4 regions of the Siminovitchia jepli genome follow, and region 3 is predicted to be linked to each of the others. Evidence: riboswitches for the same ligand, from Rfam matches in the RefSeq annotation. Region 3 holds a riboswitch; each other region holds the start of a gene.

Region 1 (5,585 bases), on a different contig from region 3:
CCTGGCCTGCGGACCAAATTTCACGCCATGCCTTTACATTAACCAAATGTGACAAATCCACTTCGTCTTTCGACGTTAACGATGCTGGGTCAATTCCTTCTTTGATCAGGCTGGGAATGAGAACATTCGCATGAACGCCGCTGAAAGCATCTGTATAAAGAATGTCTTCTATCGTGGATTGCAGTACCATGTTTTTATATTCATCATTCGCATTGCTTTCTTTCGCTGCCAAAAAACGTGTTCCCATGTAGGCATAGTCTGCCCCCATCACTTGTGCCGCCAACACATCTTTGCCTGTGGAAATCGATCCCGACAAAATAATCGTTCCGCCAAAAAATTCTTTTACCGCTGCGATGAACGCAAATGGGTTGAGTCTTCCCCCATGTCCCCCAGCCCCGGCACACACTAAAATCAAGCCATCGATTCCTGTTTTGGCTGCTTTTTTGGCATGGTCAATATTGGCTACATCCGAATAAATAAGTCCGCCGTATCCGTGCACAATATCCTTTACTTCTCCGGGATGTCCAAGGGATGTAATGACGATCGGCGGTTGATACGTCCGGATGAGTTCAATATCCTCATCATATCTTTTATTTGCTTTTCTGTGACAAATAAAATTCACTGCCCAAGGCATGCCTTCCAAATTTTTATGTACTTCTTCCAGCCATTGTGCACACACGTCAGCAGGACGGGCATTTAAAAGCGGAAAAGATCCAATGACGCCGGCTTTCCCTGCTTCAATAACCATTTTGGGTGTGGACACTAAAAACATCGGCGCCACGATGACAGGAAGTTTAAGCATCTTCCATCACCTCCGGAGTCCCGTTGCCCTCAGTTTCATAAAATAAACATTCCATCAATTCAGCGAAGATGTGTTCCCTTTTCATCCTGATTCCCCCTCGTAGAATTTTCCTATAAATCATTCTCCCACAACAAGAGCCAGCGTCAACCCATGCAGGTTTTTCCGGCTCCTTTTTGACTGCAAAAAACGAAGCCGCATATTCGCAGCTCCGCTATTTTTAAAACAATCCTTTTAATGAAGCGAAACGGGCAATCGCTTCAGCTTTATCTGTTCTTTCCCAAGGCAAATCGATATCCGTCCGTCCAAAGTGCCCGTAAGCAGCCGTTTGTCTGTAAATGGGACGGCGCAAATCAAGCATTTTAATAATGCCTGCGGGGCGGAGATCAAAGTTTTCCCGAATCGCTTTTACCAATATTTCTTCATCCACTTTTCCGGTTCCAAAGGTATCCACCGAAATCGAAACGGGCTGCGCAACACCAATTGCATACGCAAGCTGAACTTCACATTTATCGGCAACCCCTGAAGCCACAATATTTTTGGCAACATATCTTGCCGCGTACGCTGCAGAACGGTCTACCTTCGTCGGATCCTTCCCGGAAAAGGCGCCGCCTCCGTGACGGGCATATCCTCCATACGTATCGACGATAATCTTTCTTCCGGTTAATCCTGCATCCCCCTGTGGACCTCCAATGACAAATCGTCCTGTCGGGTTGATAAAATATTTTGTCTGATCATCAATCAATCCGGAAGGAACGACTGGCTGAATGACATGTTCTTTTATGTCATCCTGAATTTGTTCAAGTGTCACTTCGGGATGGTGCTGGGCCGAAATGACAATCGTGTCCACACGTACCGGCTTTCCGTCCTCATTGTATTCAATGGTTACTTGTGTTTTTCCGTCGGGACGCAAGTATGCTACCTCTTCATTCTTGCGAACTTCTGCCAGCCTCCTTGAAAGCTTGTGAGCCAATGAGATCGGAAGCGGCATCAGTTCTTTCGTCTCGTTGCATGCATAGCCGAACATGAGGCCTTGGTCCCCTGCTCCGATCGCTTCAATTTCTTCATCGCTCATCTCGCCTTCCCTTGCCTCAAGGGCAACGTTGACTCCCGCGGCAATATCGGGAGATTGCTCATCAATCGAAGTAATGACCGCACATGTTTCGGCATCAAAGCCGTATTTTGCCCGCGTATAACCAATGTCTTTCAAAGTATCGCGAACGATTTTTGGAATATCCACATAAGTAGATGTTGTAATTTCCCCTGCCACCAAAACAAGTCCGGTTGTTACGGACGTTTCACATGCCACACGGGCATTTGCATCCTCGGCAAGGATGGCATCCAATATGGCATCAGAAATCTGATCACAAATTTTATCCGGATGTCCCTCAGTAACGGACTCAGATGTAAATAATCGCCGGTTTTTGGACATCAAAGCTCCTCCTTTAAACAATAAATGATGAATTAAACTGAACATTCTCCTATCCATTTGAAACACTTTAATACGAACATGCCAAAAAAGCAAAAAACCTTTCCCGCAGCAAATGTTGAGGAAAGGTTTTTTTCGTATTCCGAGCCTTTCACTCTTATCGTCCAAGGCTTTTGGCCTTGCTACAGGTAAGCACCTTTCTATTCGCCAAGCACAGTTGCTTGCTCATAGCAGGTTGCCGGGCTTCAACGGACCTGTTTCCTCCACCATCTCAGGATAAGAGTATCCATTCATTATAAAATCATAACTTAAATGATAAAATGATGTCAACGGGGAACCCTTAATGATTATAGAAAGTTGCTGAAATGGACAGAAAGCACTTTATATATTTTTTTCATCCAAAAGCGCCCTTCATGGCTTTTTTGTAAAAAAGCTCAAGGCGCCTGTATCGGCAGAAAATATAAGGCAAATGGCCGAGGAAGACTTGACTTGAATTAGTGATTAGCCAACTGTCAATATTATCCACTAAAAAAGCAAAAATTTCATAAATAATAGACGCCCCGCCCCGCTATCAGGAGGGAAAGTCCTATCCACTGGGTCGTATGACCATCTAAGCGACCTGTTTTACAAAACCATCAAATTCGGGCTCTTTTTAACGCGTCTAAGTGACTGGATTGTCGATTTTAACTTTTTCGGGCTCCAGGAAACACTCCACGTGGCCGAAGCGACGGATTTTCAACCTTTACGGTCACTTAGAACCTCTCTACGTGACCCAAATGACGGACTTTCACCCTTTACGGTCACTTAGAAACTTTCTACGTGACCCAAATGACGGACTTTCAACCCTTACGGTCACTTAGAGCCATTCTACGTGACCCAAATGACGGACTTTCAACCCTTACGGTCACTTAGAGCCATTCTACGTGACCCAAATGATCGATTTTCACCCTTTACGGTCACTTAGAAACTTAATTTACAGGAAAAGCGCCTTGCTAAACGCAGACAAACAAGACGATTTCCAATAAGGCAGCTCGCAAGCGACGAATAAGGAAGCAGCTTGGGAAAACGAGGGGCTAGGTGCTGGCGCATTAAGTCGCCACGTCCTGTGACGCCGGCGGGACCAGGACGTCCTGTCCATCGAGCCAGACACAGAAAAGCTTCTTTTGAACCCAAAATTTTCTGAGCAAGTTATACTTTACTTATCAAAAAAGGGTATACAACAAGAAACGCCCCATCATGTTCATGAAATATTCAAAATTAGTATAGACTATTCATTTAAATGTGTTATACTAATTCTCAAGTGGCTAAAACTTAAAAATCATAAATAAAGGAAGGGTAAGGAATGAGTTCAATAGGCATCAAAAGCGAATTAACTCAATTAATAAATGGGCAAAACGTTCATTTGCAATTATCAGTGCCTCAACTGGTCGAAAAAGTATTGAACCGCAACGAGGGAATTCTTACTGCATCCGGTGCTGTCCGTGCTGAAACTGGAAAGTATACGGGCCGTTCCCCAAAAGATAAATTTATTGTCGAGGAGCCTTCTGTAAAGGACAAAATTGATTGGGGCACTGTCAACCAGCCCATTTCTTCTGATGTATTTGAAAAGCTCTATACAAAGGTAATCCAATATTTACAATCAAGAGATGAAATTTTTGTATTTAAAGGATTTGCCGGGGCTGATGAAAAATACCGTTTGCCGATTCAAGTCATAAATGAATATGCCTGGCACAACCTGTTTGCCCATCAGCTGTTTATACGCCCTTCCGCGGAAGAACTTGCAAAACATCAAACTGAATTTACTGTTGTTTCAGCTCCAGGCTTCAAAGCGAACCCTGAAGTTGACGGCACAAAATCAGAAACATTTATCATCGTGTCATTCGAACGCAAAATTGTTTTGATCGGCGGAACAGAATATGCAGGAGAAATGAAAAAATCCATCTTCTCTGTGATGAACTATGTTCTCCCGGAGGCGGACATTTTATCGATGCATTGCTCGGCCAACGTTGGGATCGAGGGCGATGTAGCGCTTTTCTTCGGACTTTCCGGAACAGGAAAAACGACGTTATCTGCGGATCCAAATCGCCGGCTCATCGGGGATGACGAGCACGGCTGGTCTCCAAACGGAGTCTTTAATGTGGAAGGCGGCTGCTATGCTAAAACGGCAGGTTTATCGGCAAAAAAAGAGCCGCAAATTTATAATGCCATTACATTTGGGTCGGTTTTGGAAAATGTAATCGTTGATCCGGATACCCGTGAACCGCAATATGCTGATACAACATTAACGGAAAACACAAGAGCGGCTTATCCCATCCAGGCAATCGACAACATCGTTGAACCAAGCATTGCCGGCCATCCTTCCGTTATCGTATTTTTAACTGCTGATGCTTTTGGCGTGCTGCCTCCAATCAGCAAATTAACGAAAGAGCAGGCCATGTACCATTTCTTGAGCGGGTACACGTCCAAGCTCGCCGGAACAGAAAGAGGCGTCACTTCCCCTGAAGCGACATTCTCAACATGTTTCGGGGCGCCGTTCCTGCCGCTCCCGGCTGCACGGTATGCTGAAATGCTCGGAAAGAAAATTGATGAGCACGGCGTGCAGGTCTACCTTGTCAATACAGGTTGGACCGGCGGAGAATACGGTGTCGGCAGCAGAATGAACTTAAGTTATACCCGTGCCATGGTTCAAGCTGCATTAAACGGAGAATTGGAAAACGTGGAAACCATTAAAGATGGAGTTTTTGGACTGTCCATTCCACTCCATGTGCCCGGTGTTCCGGATGAAGTACTGCAGCCGAACAAAACTTGGGCGAATGAGAGTGCTTATTTTGAAAAAGCAAAAGAGCTTGCTGCCAAGTTTAGTCAAAACTTCGCCAAGTTTTCACATATTGACAAATCCATCCAGCAATTGGGCGGGCCAATTGTAAAATAATGAAAAAAAGCTTGCAAAGAACATTCCTCTTTGCAAGCTTTTTTTATTTTTGGCAAGGATCAGGCAATCGCCTGTGCCTGATTGGCAAAAAGCACGCTCTACATTCAACCGCAGCGTGCTTTTATGGTGCGTTCGGCATGGGCGCGAGTCTATAGGGTGCAAGTCCCGCAGAAATAACAGTTCGCTTAACGCAAGGGGGTCCGCTATGACGCGGAATCTGAAGGAAGCGGACGGCAAACCTCCGGTCCGAGGAACACGAATTTCATATAAGGCTAAATATGGTTGGATGAATTTTCCAAACAAAACTAAATTTTTATAAAGAAATTATGCGATTAAACTATCATAAATGTACTTGCCGACTTTGCTAATTACCTGTCTGCCCGAATAGGAATCCTCAAGCTGGTCCATTAAAACGGCCACATACG
Region 2 (5,585 bases), on a different contig from region 3:
TAAATGGGATAAGGACAACGAGCAAAATGATGAAAGGAATGGAACGGATAATATTAATGATGCTTCCCGCCACGTGTTGCATGAAGCGGTTTTGCCAGAACATGCCTTCGCTTGTGACAAAAAGGGCGATGCCCAGCGGGACGCCGATCATAACCGCAAAAGCGACGGCAATTCCCATCATCCATGAAGTTTCCAGGAAGGCTTTTCCGAATTCATGCACCATCTCAAGCAACACCGGCGAGCACCTCCAATAGATTTGTCCGTTTCGTGATATAGTCAATCGCTTGCTGGACTTCCGCGTGATTGCCGGTCATTTCAATGATGAGTGTTCCCAGCGGACGGTCCTGAATGTAGGAGATTTGGCCATGAAGAATATTGGCAGATACATCAAATTGTCTTAATGTCTCCGAAATGACCGCTTCTTCGGCTGAATCGCCCTGAAAAATGATTTGAACAATCGTCCCCTTTCTGGCCGCAAGCAGTCTTTCAGGCAGTGCCAAAGAATGGACCGTTTGAACAAATTGTTTGGACAGAGCCGTTTTCGGATTGGCAAAAATATCATATACATCAGCCAATTCGACGACCTTGCCATTTTCCATGACGGCTACCCGATGGCAAATATCCCGGACCACTTCCATTTCATGTGTAATTAAAATAATGGTGATCCCAAGCGTTTCGTTGATTGTTTTCAACAGTTGCAAAATTGACTTTGTTGTTGTCGGATCAAGCGCTGAAGTAGCTTCATCGCACAGGAGTACTTTCGGTTCATTGGCCAGTGCCCGGGCGATGCCGACCCGCTGCTTTTGACCGCCGGATAGCTGGGCAGGATAGTGATCGCCGCGATCGGACAGCCCGACCATCTCCAACAGTTCCGGGACACGCTTCTTAATTTCTTCTTTCGTCTTGCCCGCCGCTTTTAATGAAAAAGCGATATTGTCAAAAACGGTTTTAGAACTGATCAAATGAAAATGCTGAAAAATCATGCCGATCTTTTGGCGTTCTTTCCGGACATCCCGATCCGACAATGCCGTCAAATCTTTGCCGTCGATCAAAATCTTTCCTTCTGTCGGCCTTTCCAGCAGATTCAAGCATCTGAGCAATGTGCTTTTCCCGGCACCACTGTAGCCAATAATCCCAAAGATCTCCCTCTGGCGAATGGTCAGATTGACATCATTGACAGCCGTCACATGTTTGTATCGTTTCGTCACATTTTCAATTCCGATCATTCATTTGCCTCCTTTTCCACTTGATAAGGCGGTTTTACGTACCCTTTTGCCTTCTTGTTTGTAAAGTCCAAAAATTTATCTGAGTGGTAAGCTTTCTCCAATGCTTTTGCGAATGGTTTATCAACATCTTCTTTTCTGAGCGTTACATAAATTAAATACCCTTCCGGTGTTTTTTCGATTTCAACCGCTTCATCCAGCTTCAATCCTGAAGCAAGCGCAAAGTTTCCGTTTATGAAAGCAAAATCTGTGTCTCCCAGTGAACGCGGTGTTTGGGCCGGATCGATTGGCTTGATTTTTAAATTGAGCTTATTTTCCACGATGTCTTTTTCAGAGACGACTGTTGGATCGGCCTCTTCATTCACTTTGATCAAACCGAAATCTGCAAGCATATTCAGGGATCTGGCCAAGTTGGTCGGATCATTCGGCATCGTCACGGTCATGCCTTCCTTTACATCATCCAAAGACGTATGCTTTTTGGAATAGAGGGCAATGGGAGCTGTCGGCACCGCATAAGGCGCAACCAGGTCCATGTCATGGTCTTTATTGAACTGCCCGAGGTATATTCTGTTCTGGAACAGGTTGGCATCTATTTCCCCTTCGTTTAAAGCGACATTGGGCTGAATATAATCATTGAACTCAACGATTTTCACTTTATATCCGTCCTTTTCAAGGATCGGGATAATGCCTTCCCGCAATTGGTCACTGTACGGACCTGCAGTTGCACCGATGGTAATTTCTTTCTTATCCTCGTTGGCTGCAGTGCTTCCGCACGCTCCTAACACCAACAGGCTGAAAATTAGACTAATGGTAAGCAATGTTTTTCTCATTCTGATGTTTCCCCTTTAATGATGAATTGTTAGTATTTAAACAGCGCCCTTCCGGACTCTTCCTTGAAGGAAGCGTATTTTTCCGGATTCTTTTTATCGTGATTCTGACGGGATGGAAAGGATCCGCTGCAAAATATTCGTAACAACGGGATACTTAAACCTCCCGCTATTTCCCGGCTTCCTTCTCGATTCCCCGGCAATTCTTCTTTGTTTTTCGGAATGATCACAAATAGCTGTCTGATAGGATGATCCGCTGCTTTTGAATGGGCCGCCCCCATCTGTTGGGTCAATTTGCTGCCAAAACGATCCAACTAACTTTTCATATAAAAATACTTGGTTATTAAACGAAATCTGTACTGCTTCCACATGGCCGATTAATCCCGGTGCATGCCTGTTCATACGTCGGGTTCTCAAACGTCCCGCCAGTATAACCGGAAACCACTTTCTCAATCCCCGGCTGAGTGTCAAATGGTTGGATCATGCACCAAAAACAGCCGCTCGCAAAGGTTGCAAAAGTTCCGCGTCAGACATGTTTATTCTCCTTTTTTCCATTTAAAAAACCCCTTGATCAACACAAATATGCCTTTAGCAAGCAAATTTGCGCAAATCAAGAGGCCTCCGGTTGTCCGGTCAGCTTCCCAGTATATTCATCATGTATCATGCTGGAAACCGCTTCTTTTCGATCCGGTTGATCTGAACAATTTTCCCTTCGTGAACCGTTATTTGCAGCTCACCGAAACGCAAATTGCCGAGGGCTTCCGCAATCACTTTCAACTTCTCGTTATCTACTTTTACTTTTTCCCCCATTCCTCTCAGCTCCTTTGATTGTAAATCGCCCGATATACAAGAAAAAGACCCCTTCACAATAAGAGGTCTCCGCTTTTAATTAGAATCATCAGCTTTGCCTCTTATATATCAGACTTTTAAAAAATCTGCTGGAATTGGCACCGTTTGAATATATAAAAGTATATTCAATGGTTGCCGAGGCTTCACCGGGCCAGTCCCTCCGCCTCTCTTCATAAGAGTATGAAATAATGAAATTGTCATTTGGAACGTTGAAACCTATTTTATTCCGAAATGTTTTGGCTGTCAACCAATTTTTTCAATTTTATTGCTTTGGGCCTCCAAACTTTTGTACCATTTTTTGCTATATGGCCCACGACGGTCGTTTCGTGTGCCCATTCCTTGATCATTTGAACTTACAACTAACCGCCAAAGGGTCATTTGTGCTGCCGTGAAGCCATCGGCCAATCTCTGAAAGAAAGTTTATCGGTACAACGACGTATCAGCTGTGGTGTGGTATAATCTATATCATTATTTTATCTAAGGGGATGCTCGAAATGGAATCATTGGCACATCAAAAAGACGGAATATTTCCTTCGGTCTGCTCTCTTGATTGTCCGGATCAATGCGGACTGCTTGTCCATAAAAAAGACGGGAAGATCGTAAAAATTGACGGAGATCCCAACCATCCCATAACGAAAGGAAGCATTTGCAACAAAGTGCGGAATATGGGAGCCCGCCTTTACGACGAAAAAAGATTAAAAACACCTTTAAAGCGTGTTGGAGAAAAGGGCGAAGGAAAGTTTATCCCGATCAGCTGGCAGGAGGCCATTGAGACGATTTCCGACCGCTGGAAAAAAATCATTTCGGAGGAAGGTCCGGAATCCATTTTGCCTTACAGCTTTTACGGAAATATGGGCAGGATTCATTCAGAAGGAATGGACAGGCGCTTTTTTCATCGTCTCGGTGCGAGCCAGTTGGAGCGGACGATCTGTTCGGATGCCGGAGCTGTGGGATATAGGTATACGATGGGCAGCAGTTTTGGCACGGATCCCGAAGAAATGACGGAAACAAAATTGTTTGTTTTTTGGGGAATCAATGCTGCAAGTACGAATATGCACCAGGTAATGATCGCACAAAAAGCGAGAAAGCAAGGGGCAAAGCTCGTTGTCATAGATGTCCATAAAAACCGGACCGGCCGCATGGCGGATTGGTTTATTCCGGTTATTCCGGGAACCGATGCGGCATTGGCGCTGGGCATCATGCATGTATTATATAAAGAAAATTTAGTAGACCGGGAGTTTTTAACAGAATATACAGTAGGGTACGAGGAACTGGAGCACCATGTAAAGCAATATGACCCTCAAGTTGTCTCTGGCATTACAGGAGTTCCGGCGGAAGATATTTATAAACTTGCCCGTCTGTACGGTTCCACTGCCCCCTCCATGATCCGGATCGGCAACGGGCTTCAGCACCATGACAATGGCGGCATGATTGTCAGGACCATTGCCTGTCTTCCGGCTTTAACGGGCCAATGGCTGCTGAAAGGCGGAGGAGCAGTGAAATCAAACTCGGCTTACTTGAATTACAACACGAGGGCATTGCAACGGCCGGATCTGCAAAAAAAGCCAACCCGCTCGATTAACATGATTCAATTGGGGCAAGCCCTGTTAGAGACGGAAAACCCGATCCGATCCTTATTTGTATATAGCAGCAATCCTGCCGTCGTTGCTCCGGATTCCGTCAAAGTCAGAAAAGGATTGCTGCGTGATGACCTCTTCATGGTCGTCCATGACTTGTTTTTGACGGAAACGGCGGCGTATGCGGATATCGTATTGCCGGCAACGTCCTCCTTTGAAAATACGGATATATATACATCTTACTGGCATCTCTATTTGCATTTACAGGAGCCGGTCATTCCTCCTTATGGAGAAAGCAAGTCGAATGCGGAAGTGTTCAGGCTGTTGGCGGCAGTAATGGGATTTGATGAAGAAGCTTTTAAAGACAGTGATGAAGACATGATCCGCCAGGCGATCAGTGATGTGCCAAATCCTTATTTTCCTGACATTACATTGAAAGAACTTAAAGAAAAACGCTTTGTCAAAGCACGTACTCCGGAAAACCGTTTGAAGCGTTTGAACACACCGAGCGGAAAAATTGAATTGTATTCGAAAAGGATGGAACTGGATGGGCACCCGCCGCTGCCGACGCACATACCGTTGAAAGAGGAAAATTCGGACTATCCTTTTCTATTCGTGCCCGGCCCGAACCATAACTTTTTAAACTCCACTTTTTCCAATAACGAAAAACATGTCAGATTGGAAAAATCACCGCAGCTGTTCATCAACCAGGAAGACGCGCTGCGGCTTGGCATTGAAAACGGTGATTGGGTCCGCATCTGGAATGACCGGGGAGAATGTGAATTGCCGGCATCTGTCGGGGATCAGGTTCTTCCAGGCGTTCTGGTCACCCAAGGCCTCTGGGCCGATGCCCATGGAGCAAAACGGCTTGTGAATGCCTTGACACCGGACCGGGAAGCTGACATGGGCGGCGGCGCCGTGTTTTTCTCAGGAAAGGTAAATGCAGAGAAGGTGGCTGCAGGAGATCAACTGAAGACTGGTAAAGAATGGAGTAAAGCATAAGTGCAAAGAATGATGCCCTTGGTTTCAAGGCTGATCAGGCACCAAGGGCTTTTTACAATGCAATGCCTCTTTCCAACCGGACACTACAGGTTTCCAAAAAGCTTTTT
Region 3 (5,585 bases):
ACGGCCGGCTGGCTGATTCTAAGTGACTCCGCTGCTTTAGACACACTTTTTAATTCGGCCACTTTTGCAAATAACCGCAGTGCATGTAAATTCATTGTGGATCCCTTCCTATAAAAATAATTTATATGTTTATAACAATTATATATTATATTTATCAATCTTGCTCTTGTATCCTTTACTATAGAACCACTATTCACCTAAGTAAAAATAACATAGGGGAATCCGACAATGACAATAAATAAAAATGAAGGAACTGCAATAAAAAAGGGGTATCTTCAGCAAGGTACACCGGCGTTCAAAAAAGCCAATTTTGCGTTATTCACCGCTGCTTTTATTACGTTTTCCAATCTGTATATGACACAATCCATTTTACCGGTCTTTACGGAGGAATTTCATGTTACGCCAACAATGGCAAGCCTGTCTTTATCATTGACGACACTCTCCCTTGCCTTTGGACTGCTTATTTTTGGCTCTCTTTCCGAGGCATGGGGAAGAAAAAACATCATGTCTGTCTGCATTATCATTGCAGCGGTTTTAACTGTGGTGATTGCATTCTCGCCAAATTTTGAACTTCTTTTGGCATTGCGGGTGCTTCAGGGGCTGGCATTTGCCGGCATTCCTTCGATTGCCATGGCCTATTTGGGGGAGGAAATCGAAGGAAACAGCCTGGGTGCAGCGATGGGCCTGTATATCAGCGGCAATACGATTGGGGGACTTGCCGGAAGAGTCATCATGGGAACGATGACAGATTTGTTTTCCTGGAAAGCGGGAATGCTTTGCTTAGGAAGTATTAGTCTGATTGCCGGCATTTATTTCATATGGGCTTTGCCGCCATCAAAGCATTTTGCATCCCGGCCGTTGAATTTAAAAACGCTTTTCGGATCCCTCACTTCCCATTTGAAAAATCCGGTTTTGGTGTTATTATTTTTCATCGCTCTTTTTTTAATGGGGAGTTTTGTCACCATCTTTAATTACCTGGGCTTTAAGCTTGCGGAACCTCCGTATCATTTAAGCATGACAATCATAGGCTGGTTGTTTCTTGTTTATTTAGTTGGTACATTCAGTTCAGCCTGGTTTGGCATGCTCGGTGACAAAGCGAGCCGCCCCATGTTTATCATCATTGGTGCGCTGCTGATGGTATTGGGTGTATTATTGACGCTTCCCGTTCATCTATTTTATCAAGTGCTGGGAATTGTCGTTTTGACATTCGGTTTTTTCGGCGCCCATTCGGTAGCAAGCGGTTTGGTAAGCAAGCTTGCAACACATGATATCGCTCAGGCATCCTCACTTTATTTATTTGCCTATTATATGGGGTCGAGTATCGGGGGCTCTGCAGGCGGCCTATTTTGGTCACACTTTGGCTGGGCAGGAGTAGCAGGCTTTACGGCAGTGCTGGTGGTTGTTTCCGCCTTTTTGGCTCTACAAGTAAAAAAGCTGTGTTGAATGAACATACAGGCGGCCGGAAACTGGCGGAATTGCCGCACCGTTGTATCCTTTTTTGGTCCAAAAGGAACAACATGGGGCAGCCTGTATGGACTGTATGCCCTGTTGCTTCATTTACTGTTTTTATGGTATTTTTATAGAAAATTTCAATGGAAGCATTAACGAATACAGAACTACCTGATGTCCATTGGGAGAGGTGTAATGACATGTGCTCTGAAAATATATGGAACGCAGATTTGTATGATGATAAACTTAACTACGTATCTCATTTCGGGAAGGGAATCGTAGAGCTGCTTCGTCCGCAAAAGGGAGAGAGAATCCTTGATTTGGGCTGTGGAACTGGGGATCTTTCCTATGAAATCTCCAAGTCCGGTGCCATGGTGACAGGAATGGATGCATCAACCCAAATGGTTGTAAAGGCGCGTGAAAAATATCCTTCAATCCCGTTCATAGTTGGCGATGGTGAAACCTTTAGAACAAATGAAAAGTATGATGCTGTTTTTTCAAATGCAGCCCTTCATTGGATGAAAGACGCTGAGAAAGTGGTCGAATCCATTGGGCTCGCACTACATCCTGGCGGCCGCTTTGTAGCGGAATTTGGCGGGGAGGGAAATGTCCAAACCGTCATTCGGGGAATAGAAGAGGTGCTTTATCAAGAATATGGCGTGAATGCAACGAAGAGAAACCCTTGGTATTTCCCCAGTATAGGGGAATATAGTGCTCTACTGGAGCGGTACGGATTTAACGTGCAATATGCTCATCATTTTCATAGACCGACCGTGTTGCCGGATGGAGAAAAAGGATTATTACATTGGCTGGATGGTTTTGCAAATGACTTTTTCCCCGAATTTTCTAAAGAAGAAAAAATAGTAATTTATGAAAAAATAAAAGATAAGATTCAGCCGGATTTATATAAAGACGGCATATGGGAAGCGGATTATAAGCGCATTCGAATGATCGCAATGAAAAAGGGCTAATGCATTCTTCAAGAGCCGTACCAGCTGCCTAATCCAATTAAGATAATGGGAAAACTAAAAAAAACATTTGACAACGAAAAATTCCCGTGCTAGACTGCTATTAACCATTCAGCAAACCAATTCAATAAGTTCTTATCAAGAGCGGTGGAAGGATCTGGCCTGATGACACCCGGCAACCTTAAGTTTGCTACTTAAAAGGTGCTAAATCCAGCTGAGCGTTTTGCTCGGAAAGATAAGAGGAAATTAAAGATACACCCTCTCATCTTTCGTGAGAGGTTTTTTATTTTAAAAAAATTGAATAGCAGATTCTTATCAAGAGAGGCGGAGGGACTGGCCCGATGATGCCCGGCAACCATTAAGCAGAAATTTCCGGCTTAATAAGGTGCTAATTCCTGCAGGAGGCAACTCCTGAAAGATAAGAAGAGAAAATCGATGATAAGCGGCTCTCTTCTTACGAAGAGGGCTTTTTTATTTAACGAATGAGGGGGAAACGAAAATGACAACAGCAAAAAACGCAACGTATGATCTTGAAACATTGGCATTACACGGAGGGCAGGCACCGGATCCGACTACAGGATCGAGGGCGGTTCCCATTTATCAAACGACTTCCTTTGTTTTTCATGATACCGAGCATGCTGAACGGTTATTCGCTTTGGATGAGCCGGGAAATATCTATTCCCGCATCGGAAATCCGACAGTGGATGTTTTTGAAAAGAGAATGGCATTGCTGGAAGACGGGGTGGCAGCGGTGGCAACATCATCCGGAATGTCCGCCATTACGTTATCCATTCTGAGCCTGGCAAGCGCCGGCGATGAGATTGTAGCTGGGGCAAATCTTTATGGAGGTACATATAACTTATTCGCTGTAACACTTCCGCGCTACGGGATCCATGTCAAGTTTGTCGATCCAACCGACCCGGAAAACTTTAAAGCGGCTATCACTGATAAAACAAAAGCCGTTTACGGGGAAATTATTGGAAATCCCGGCTTGCAGGTGCTGGATGTAGAAGCGGTGGCTGAAATTGCCCATGAAGCCGGAGTGCCTTTCATTGTCGATAATACTTTTGCAACTCCGCATGTCTGTAAACCGCTTCAGCTTGGGGCTGACATCGTTGTCCATTCGGCAACCAAATGGATAGGTGGCCATGGTACATCAATTGGCGGCGTCATTGTTGACGGAGGCCGCTTCAACTGGAACACGGAAAAGTTTCCTGAATTTACAGAGCCTGATTCAAGTTATAACGGGATTCGATATGCCGTTGATTTCGGAACATTGGCATTTATTACAAAAGTAAGGGTCCAATTGCTGCGCGATTTCGGTGCAGCATTAAGCCCGCAAAATGCTTTTCAGCTGATACAGGGATTGGAAACCTTGCATATACGGGTTGAACGCCATAACGAAAATGCCGCCAAGCTGGCGGAATACCTGGAAAGTCATCCGGCGGTGGAGTGGGTATCCTACCCGGGGCTTGAAAGCCATCCTTCGCACGGACTGGCGAAAAAAATATTCAATAACGGTTTTGGCTCCATCATTGTATTTGGCATCAAAGGTGGAAAACAAGCTGGAAAAGATTTGATCAACAACGTCTCGCTGTGGTCGCATGTAGCAAATGTCGGAGATGCGAAATCACTTATCATCCATCCGGCTTCCACAACACACCAGCAGCTGACCAAAGAGCAGCTGGAAGAAACAGGCGTGACCGAATCGCTTGTCCGCTTGTCGGTTGGGATTGAATCGCTTCGCGATATTCAGAACGATCTTGATCAAGCGCTGAGTAAAGCAACAGGTATAGGTAGCGGAGGAAACCAACCCATTGTGATCAATGATGAGGGGGTTATCCGCTGGGCATTAAACTCCGCAACTGAAAAAGTATTGAAAAATGGACAGGAAGTCAACCGTCAAAAAACATTGGCCATTGTCGGTTTAAGCGGAAAAGAAGCAAGGCCCAGCTACCGCTTGGCCCGCAAAATGCAGCGGTTAGGTTACAAAATTGTGCCTGTCAATCCAAGGGAAACTGAAATATTGGGTGAAAAAGCCTACCCGGATTTAAAAAGCATTCCATTCCCAATCGACGTTGTTCAAGTATTCAGAAGTCCGGAAGCGGCAATTGGCGTCGCAAAAGAGGCAGTTGAAGTGAAGCCGAGGATTTTCTGGCTCCAGGAAGGCGTCATATCTCCAGAGGCTGCGGCAATAGCAAGGGATGCCGGAATTCCGGTCGTCCACAACAGGTGTACGTACAAAGAAGCACAAAGATTAAGAGGAACGATCTCCACCTATGCGTGTGAGATTTAAAAGGAGAATAACGACATGAGAAAAATAACATCCATTTTAGCAATCAGCATTTTGGGGTTTGGTTTATTCATCACTTCCGGTTGCTCATCCAGTGCCAAATCGGAAGGAAAACCGGAAAAAATCAGACTGGACTATGCTTACTACTCGCCGACAAGCCTGGTTTTGAAAAAATTCGGTTTCTTGGAAGATGAGTTTAAAGATGACGGCATTGAGATTGAGTGGACATTAAGCCAGGGAAGCAATAAAGCCCTGGAATTCCTGAACAGCAACAGTGTTGATTTCGGATCGGCTGCGGGAGCGGCTACATTGATGTCCAAGGCAAATGGAGCGCCGATTAAAAATGTCTATATCGCCAATAAGCCGGAATGGACAGCACTTGTCACAAGTGCGGATTCCACCATTAAATCGGTAAAAGATTTAAAAGGAAAAAAAGTGGCAGCGACACTCGGGACAGATCCTTATATTTTCCTGCTTCGGGCTTTAGATAAAGAAGGTGTGTCGGTTGATGATGTGGAGATTGTCAATCTGCAGCATGGGGACGGAGCCTCTTCACTGACCAATGGATCAGTCGATGCGTGGGCCGGGCTTGACCCTCATATGGCCCGCCTTGAAATTGAAACTGGCGCAAAACTGTTTTACCGCAATCCTGATTTTAATACGTACGGATTTTTAAACGTGAGGGAAGATTTTGCTGAAAAATACCCTGAATATGTACAGCGTGTGATCAAAGCCTACGAGAAGGCAAGGCAATGGGTGCTTGATCATCCGGAAGAAGCCGTAAACCTGTTGGCGGAAGAAGCAAGCATTCCGGAGGATGTTGCACGTATCCAGCTTGAACGCAACGATTTTTCAGAACCTGTGCCAGGAGATGT
Region 4 (5,585 bases), on a different contig from region 3:
AATACGGGAGTGGAGATGGAAGCATTGACCGCTGTTTCGGCAGCTGCTCTCACTGTTTACGATATGTGCAAGGCTGTGGATAAGGGAATGGTGATCGGACCAACTTTTTTAATGGAAAAAACGGGCGGAGTATCCAGTAAAGATTATCATCGTGAAACGGAATAAGGGTTTTTTCGTTTCTGTGCGTGGAACCCATGAAACTGAAGAATTGAAGTGCTTTTTCTTTCTTGGCATGGAGGATTGAATATGAATGAGGAAACATTAAAAATACCGCAGGCAACTGCAAAGCGGCTCCCGCTATACTACAGATTTTTGAAAAATTTACACGCATCAGGGAAGCAGCGCGTATCCTCGGCCGAATTGAGTGAAGCGGTGAAAGTCGATTCCGCTACCATTCGGCGGGACTTTTCTTATTTTGGCGCGCTTGGAAAAAAAGGATATGGGTATAATGTAAATTACTTGCTGTCATTTTTTCGCAAGACGCTTGACCAGGATGAGGTGACGAAAGTTGCGTTAATTGGTGTAGGAAATTTGGGAACGGCTTTTTTGAATTATAATTTCTTGAAAAACAACAATACAAAAATCGAAATGGCATTCGATGTCGACCAAAACAAAATCGGGAAAGAGATCAGAAATGTTCCGATTTATGATTTGGCTGAGCTTGAAGAGAGGTTGGGCAAAGAAGAAGTGGCCGTTGTTATATTGACTGTACCGGCAAGTGCCGCCCAGTCCATTACGGACCGGATTAAACATACGGGTGTGAAGGGGATACTGAATTTCACCCCTGCAAGGCTGAACGTACCGGAGTCAATCCGTGTCCATCATATTGATTTGGCGGTGGAACTGCAGTCACTCATTTACTTTTTGAAACATTATCCTCTTGATGACACGGAATTTTCACAACCATAAACGTTTTTTAATAGCTAAAAGGACGGGTTTCCATTAAAATAAAACTATAAGGAGGTGGCCGCAGTGAGTCCAGGTGCAGGAAGTATAATTTTGATTGGACTTGTCGCTTTATTGATCTTCGGGCCGAAGAAGTTGCCGGAACTTGGTAAGGCTGCGGGCAACACGTTGCGTGAATTTAAAAACGCGACGAAAGGTTTGGCGGAAGATGATGAAAAGGACAAGAAAAAAGACGGCGATCTTTGATAGGATGGACAAACTATGAGTCAAAAAGAAATGACGATCATCGATCATATAGAGGAATTGCGAAAACGGCTTGTCATTATAGTCGTTTTCTTTGTGTTGGCTGTCATCGTCAGCTTTTTTATATCACAGCCGCTTATCAAACTGCTCCAGCATGCAAGTGCTGCCCAGGACATTACGATGAATGCGTTCCGGGTAACGGATCCGTTTAAAGTATTTATGCAAATGACGTTTGTGCTGGCGTTTATTTTCACTTCCCCCGTCATCTTGTATCAATTGTGGGCCTTTATCAGTCCGGGGCTTTTGGAGAAGGAACGGAAGGCAACGCTCAGCTATATACCGGTCTCCGTTATGCTGTTTTTAGCAGGCGTCCTTTTTTCTTATTTTATTCTGTTTCCGTTTGTAATCCGGTTTATGCTTGGCTTATCAAGCAACATGGAAATCCAGACGACAATTGGCATTAATGAATATTTTCAGTTTCTTTTTCAAATAACCATTCCTTTCGGAATTTTGTTCCAACTTCCGGTCGTCGTTTTGTTTTTGACAAGGCTGGGTATTGTGACACCGATGTTTTTAGTGCGGGTGAGAAAATATGCCTACTTTATTTTGTTGGTGATCGCAGCGTTTATTACGCCTCCAGATTTAATTTCACATATGATGGTAACCGTGCCATTGCTCATTTTGTATGAAATCAGCATTTGGATTTCAAAAATCGGCTATAAAAAAATGCAGGCTGCCGAAGAGGAGCAGGATCTAGAAATCAATCATGAGCCATAAAAGCATCCAGGGTGCTTTTTTTTTGAATAAAAAACGCACTGAACTTATGGGTTTAGTTGTAAAAATGTAAAATTCATCCTTGACAGAAAATTTTTTGTGGGATAGGATATAAATACGCCAAAGCAGACGTACTCAACTGAATAATTGATTTCTTATCCAGAGAGGTGGAGGGACTGGCCCTTTGAAGCCTCGGCAACAGACCGTCCGGTACTGTGCCAATTCCAGCAGGCTTTTTGCAAGCCTGAAAGATAAGAAGAGAACAAAATGTTAAACCAAAACCTCTTCTTATTGTGTAAGAAGGGGTTTTTTTAATGGAGGGGTGGAAATGGCAAAGGTTGAAACAAATACAATTGAGGACATTGTTTCAGCGTTGAAAAAGATTGAATATGGTTCGTTGGTCATTACGGTACACGATGGAGAAATCACACAAATTGATGCGACTGAGAAAAAGCGGTACAAGGCAAAGGGGAAGCAGAGGAAAGCCCAATGATGAAAGCAGACAAATGAATATGGCGGCCGATTAGACAACTAAAGGCATCTTTCTCAATGATGATGAATGGGGAGGATGCTTTTTTTCATGAAAAGAGGAGGCAGAAAGTACATGAGTTTTAAGCTTGGAATTCTTGATCAAAGCCCGGTTTTTCCAGAGAAAACGGCATTTGATGCCTTGCAGGATACAATAAGGCTTGCCCAAAAAGCGGAACAATGGGGTTATGCCCGTTTCTGGGTGGCCGAACATCATCATATGGGGGACGTAGCGGGCTCATCACCCGAGGTGTTAATTTCACACTTACTCGCCAGGACAAACGCCATTCAGGTTGGATCGGGGGGCGTTATGCTCCAGCATTACAGCCCTTTTAAGGTCGCGGAAAATTTTCACGTTTTATCCACCCTTTCACCGGGACGGGTAGACCTTGGGGTTGGAAAGTCGCCCGGCGGACTGCCGCTTTCTACAAAAGCACTGCAGCACGGTACTCAACATGATGGAATCCATTTTGAAGAACGGCTTACTTTTTTAAAAAAGCTGTTGGATCATTCCGTGGAGGAAGCACATCCGCTCTCCGGAATCGAAGCGTTGCCAAAGCCGCCTGTAAAACCGGAAATTTTTCTGCTCGGCGGAAGTGCTTCAAGTGCCAGGCTTGCGGCGGAACTGGGCGTGCATTTTGTATTTGCGAAGTTTCTCGTAGGCAGTGAAGAATCATTGGCGCAAACTTCCCGTATTTACCGCAAGCTGTATCCGGAAGGCACTTTTATGGCAGCCGTTGCCGTTTTTGCGGCACCTTGCGAAAAAGAAGCAAAGCAGATCGCTGCTGAACACAGCCTTTACAAAATAACGATTGAAAGCGGCCGGACATTGACCGTGCAGTCCTATCAACAGGTGGAAGCTTTTAAGAAGCAGGCAGTGGAAGCTTTTGAAGTGGAGGAGCATAAAGCAGATATGATTGCAGGAACTCCCGAGCAAGTAAAGGGGGAATTGGAACGAATACATTATCAATACGAAGTCGATGAATTTATCCTTCATACACCAATCCGAAAAGAAGAGGAGCGGGTCCGGTCTTTTGAATTGCTTCGTCCAATAGCCGCCGGAAGAGCCAAGAGAGGCTTGGAACAGTCGATAAAAATTTTACCCTAAAACGTAGTATTCTGATGGGTAAAGTAATATAAAAGGAGGTCATCATGGCCCGATTATTCAATCAAACCATCACGATCAAGGAAATGGAGGAAAGCGAAAGGGAAGCCGTCCGAAAATTGTTGCTGGAATGTTATCGCCAATTCGAATCAGTATTTGAACCGGAAAGGTGGTCTGAATACGTGATGGAGCTGATCGCTTCCATTGATCATCCGGATAGAGAAATCCTGTTGATCGCAAAACAGGGGGAGGAAATTGTTGGCACCCTCCAATTATTTTCGTCATCGGAAAAAGCCTACAAAGATTGGGAAATACAAATTCAATCACCGATTATCCGCTTTTTGGGCGTTCACCCGCGGGCAAGGGGGCTTGGTGTGGGTACGGAACTTTTACGGTCTGCCATGTCATGTGTCAAAGAACTTGGCGCTTCAAGTGTGTTTTTGCATACGACCGATTCCATGGAGCAGGCCGTCAGGCTGTACGAACAATTTGGTTTTATCCGGGATCCTTGCCATGATATTCATAAAGAAAATCGCCGGATTAAATGCTACAGGTTTGATTTGTAATAAAAAAATGGGGGTTGAAAAATGAACTTCAAAAAAGGTTTCATCACATTAATGGCCGTTATGGGTTTGGGGTTGGTGGCGGGATGCGGAGCAGGAAAAGAAACGGCTGCCAAAAAAGAAAACGTTACATTGAAAATTGCGGCTTCCTCTACACCGCATGCAGAAATCTTGGAATATATCGCGCCGGAATTGGAAAAAGAAGGCGTGAAACTGGATATATCAATAGTCTCTGATGGCATTCAGACAAACCAGCAGACGGCGGATGGGGAACTGGATGCCAACTTCTTTCAACATACGCCATATTTGAATCAATTCAAGAAAGACAGCGGTTTGGATTTGGTTAATGTGCAAGGTGTTCATATTGAACCGTTCGGTGTTTATTCAAAAGCAATCGATTCCATTGATGAGCTATCCGATGGCGCCAAAGTGGCATTGCCGAAAGATCCTGTAAATTTTTCCCGGGCACTCGAGCTCTTTGCAGCCAACGGGATCATTGAGCTGGATGATGCGAAGTCGGGGGATTATATGCTTGAAGACATCGTGAAAAATGAAAAACAACTTACATTTATTCCCGTCGATTCAGCGGTATTGGTCCATTCGCTGGACGACGTGGAGGCAGCGGCGATCAACACGAATTACGCCTTGGAGGGAGGCCTTAAACCACTGGAAGATTCCTTGATAATTGAAGGAAATGAATCGCCTTACGTCAATATTTTAGTTTCCCGGAAGGATAACAAAAACGATGAAGCCATCCAAAAGCTGGCTAAAGCTTTGACAACCGAACAAGTGAAAGCGTTCATTTTGGAAAAATATAAAGGAGCTGTAGTACCTGCATTTTAAAAAAGGAGGGGGTTTTTTTGATCGAATTTCGTCACGTTTCAAAGGTATTCGGCAGCGGGGAAAAGAAGGTCGAAGCGCTCAAAAATGTAAGCTTGACGGTTAGGGAAGGGGATATTTTTGGCGTCATCGGTTTTAGCGGAGCGGGAAAAAGCACTTTAATCCGAACGGTGAACTTATTGGAGCAGCCGACTTCCGGTGAGGTGATCGTAGATGGAAGGAACCTTGCCAAGCTGCCGGAACACCAGCTTCGGGAAGCGAAAAAAAGAATTGGCATGATCTTTCAGCACTTTAACCTGCTTCAATCCAAAACCGTCTTTGACAACGTAGCCATGCCGTTGGTGCTGAGTAAAAAAAAGAAGAAAGCGATCGAGGAACGCGTTGATGAAGTTCTTAGATTTGTCGGTTTGGAAGAGAAGGCCCGGAATTATCCCGACCAGCTTTCAGGAGGACAAAAGCAGAGGGTCGGCATCGCCCGTGCGCTTGTAACGAATCCATCGATCCTGCTCTGTGATGAGGCGACATCTGCCCTGGATCCGCAAACCACTCAATCCATTTTAAAGCTGTTAAAGCGGGTTAATGAAGCATTCAAGATTACGATATTAATCATCACGCATGAAATGGAA

The links. A riboswitch is a leader RNA that binds a small molecule or an ion and turns the genes downstream of it on or off. The one in region 3 is predicted to bind S-adenosylmethionine.
Region 1: it holds a riboswitch for S-adenosylmethionine, as region 3 does, so the genes downstream of both, metK (methionine adenosyltransferase) here and AB1L08_RS16975 (PLP-dependent aspartate aminotransferase family protein) in region 3, are expected to answer to the same signal.
Region 2: it holds a riboswitch for S-adenosylmethionine, as region 3 does, so the genes downstream of both, AB1L08_RS05285 (YezD family protein) here and AB1L08_RS16975 (PLP-dependent aspartate aminotransferase family protein) in region 3, are expected to answer to the same signal.
Region 4: it holds a riboswitch for S-adenosylmethionine, as region 3 does, so the genes downstream of both, AB1L08_RS12705 (YezD family protein) here and AB1L08_RS16975 (PLP-dependent aspartate aminotransferase family protein) in region 3, are expected to answer to the same signal.

The regions. Positions count from the first base shown of each region.
Region 1 covers NZ_JBFEGN010000006.1:46,538-52,122, forward strand. The annotation lists gene AB1L08_RS04825 (NAD(P)H-dependent flavin oxidoreductase) at 1-802, opposite strand, end outside; gene metK (methionine adenosyltransferase) at 1,020-2,231, opposite strand; SAM riboswitch class I at 2,383-2,511, opposite strand; gene pckA (phosphoenolpyruvate carboxykinase (ATP)) at 3,571-5,160, shown strand; gene AB1L08_RS04840 (serine hydrolase) at 5,485-5,585, opposite strand, start outside.
Region 2 covers NZ_JBFEGN010000007.1:30,642-36,226, reverse strand. The annotation lists gene AB1L08_RS05305 (methionine ABC transporter permease) at 1-223, opposite strand, end outside; gene AB1L08_RS05300 (methionine ABC transporter ATP-binding protein) at 225-1,226, opposite strand; gene AB1L08_RS05295 (MetQ/NlpA family ABC transporter substrate-binding protein) at 1,223-2,053, opposite strand; partial or broken gene msrA (peptide-methionine (S)-S-oxide reductase MsrA) at 2,083-2,534, opposite strand; gene AB1L08_RS05285 (YezD family protein) at 2,711-2,860, opposite strand; SAM riboswitch class I at 2,959-3,078, opposite strand; gene AB1L08_RS05280 (molybdopterin-containing oxidoreductase family protein) at 3,394-5,478, shown strand; gene AB1L08_RS05275 (glycerol-3-phosphate dehydrogenase/oxidase) at 5,562-5,585, opposite strand, start outside.
Region 3 covers NZ_JBFEGN010000066.1:5,855-11,439, forward strand. The annotation lists gene AB1L08_RS16960 (LysR family transcriptional regulator) at 1-95, opposite strand, end outside; gene AB1L08_RS16965 (MFS transporter) at 229-1,443, shown strand; gene AB1L08_RS16970 (class I SAM-dependent methyltransferase) at 1,650-2,420, shown strand; SAM riboswitch class I at 2,550-2,659, shown strand; SAM riboswitch class I at 2,727-2,842, shown strand; gene AB1L08_RS16975 (PLP-dependent aspartate aminotransferase family protein) at 2,917-4,713, shown strand; gene AB1L08_RS16980 (aliphatic sulfonate ABC transporter substrate-binding protein) at 4,729-5,585, shown strand, end outside.
Region 4 covers NZ_JBFEGN010000036.1:20,109-25,693, reverse strand. The annotation lists gene moaC (cyclic pyranopterin monophosphate synthase MoaC) at 1-165, shown strand, start outside; gene AB1L08_RS12720 (redox-sensing transcriptional repressor Rex) at 247-909, shown strand; gene AB1L08_RS12715 (twin-arginine translocase TatA/TatE family subunit) at 973-1,152, shown strand; gene tatC (twin-arginine translocase subunit TatC) at 1,168-1,926, shown strand; SAM riboswitch class I at 2,076-2,181, shown strand; gene AB1L08_RS12705 (YezD family protein) at 2,252-2,416, shown strand; gene AB1L08_RS12700 (MsnO8 family LLM class oxidoreductase) at 2,528-3,559, shown strand; gene AB1L08_RS12695 (GNAT family N-acetyltransferase) at 3,604-4,122, shown strand; gene AB1L08_RS12690 (MetQ/NlpA family ABC transporter substrate-binding protein) at 4,144-4,962, shown strand; gene AB1L08_RS12685 (methionine ABC transporter ATP-binding protein) at 4,980-5,585, shown strand, end outside.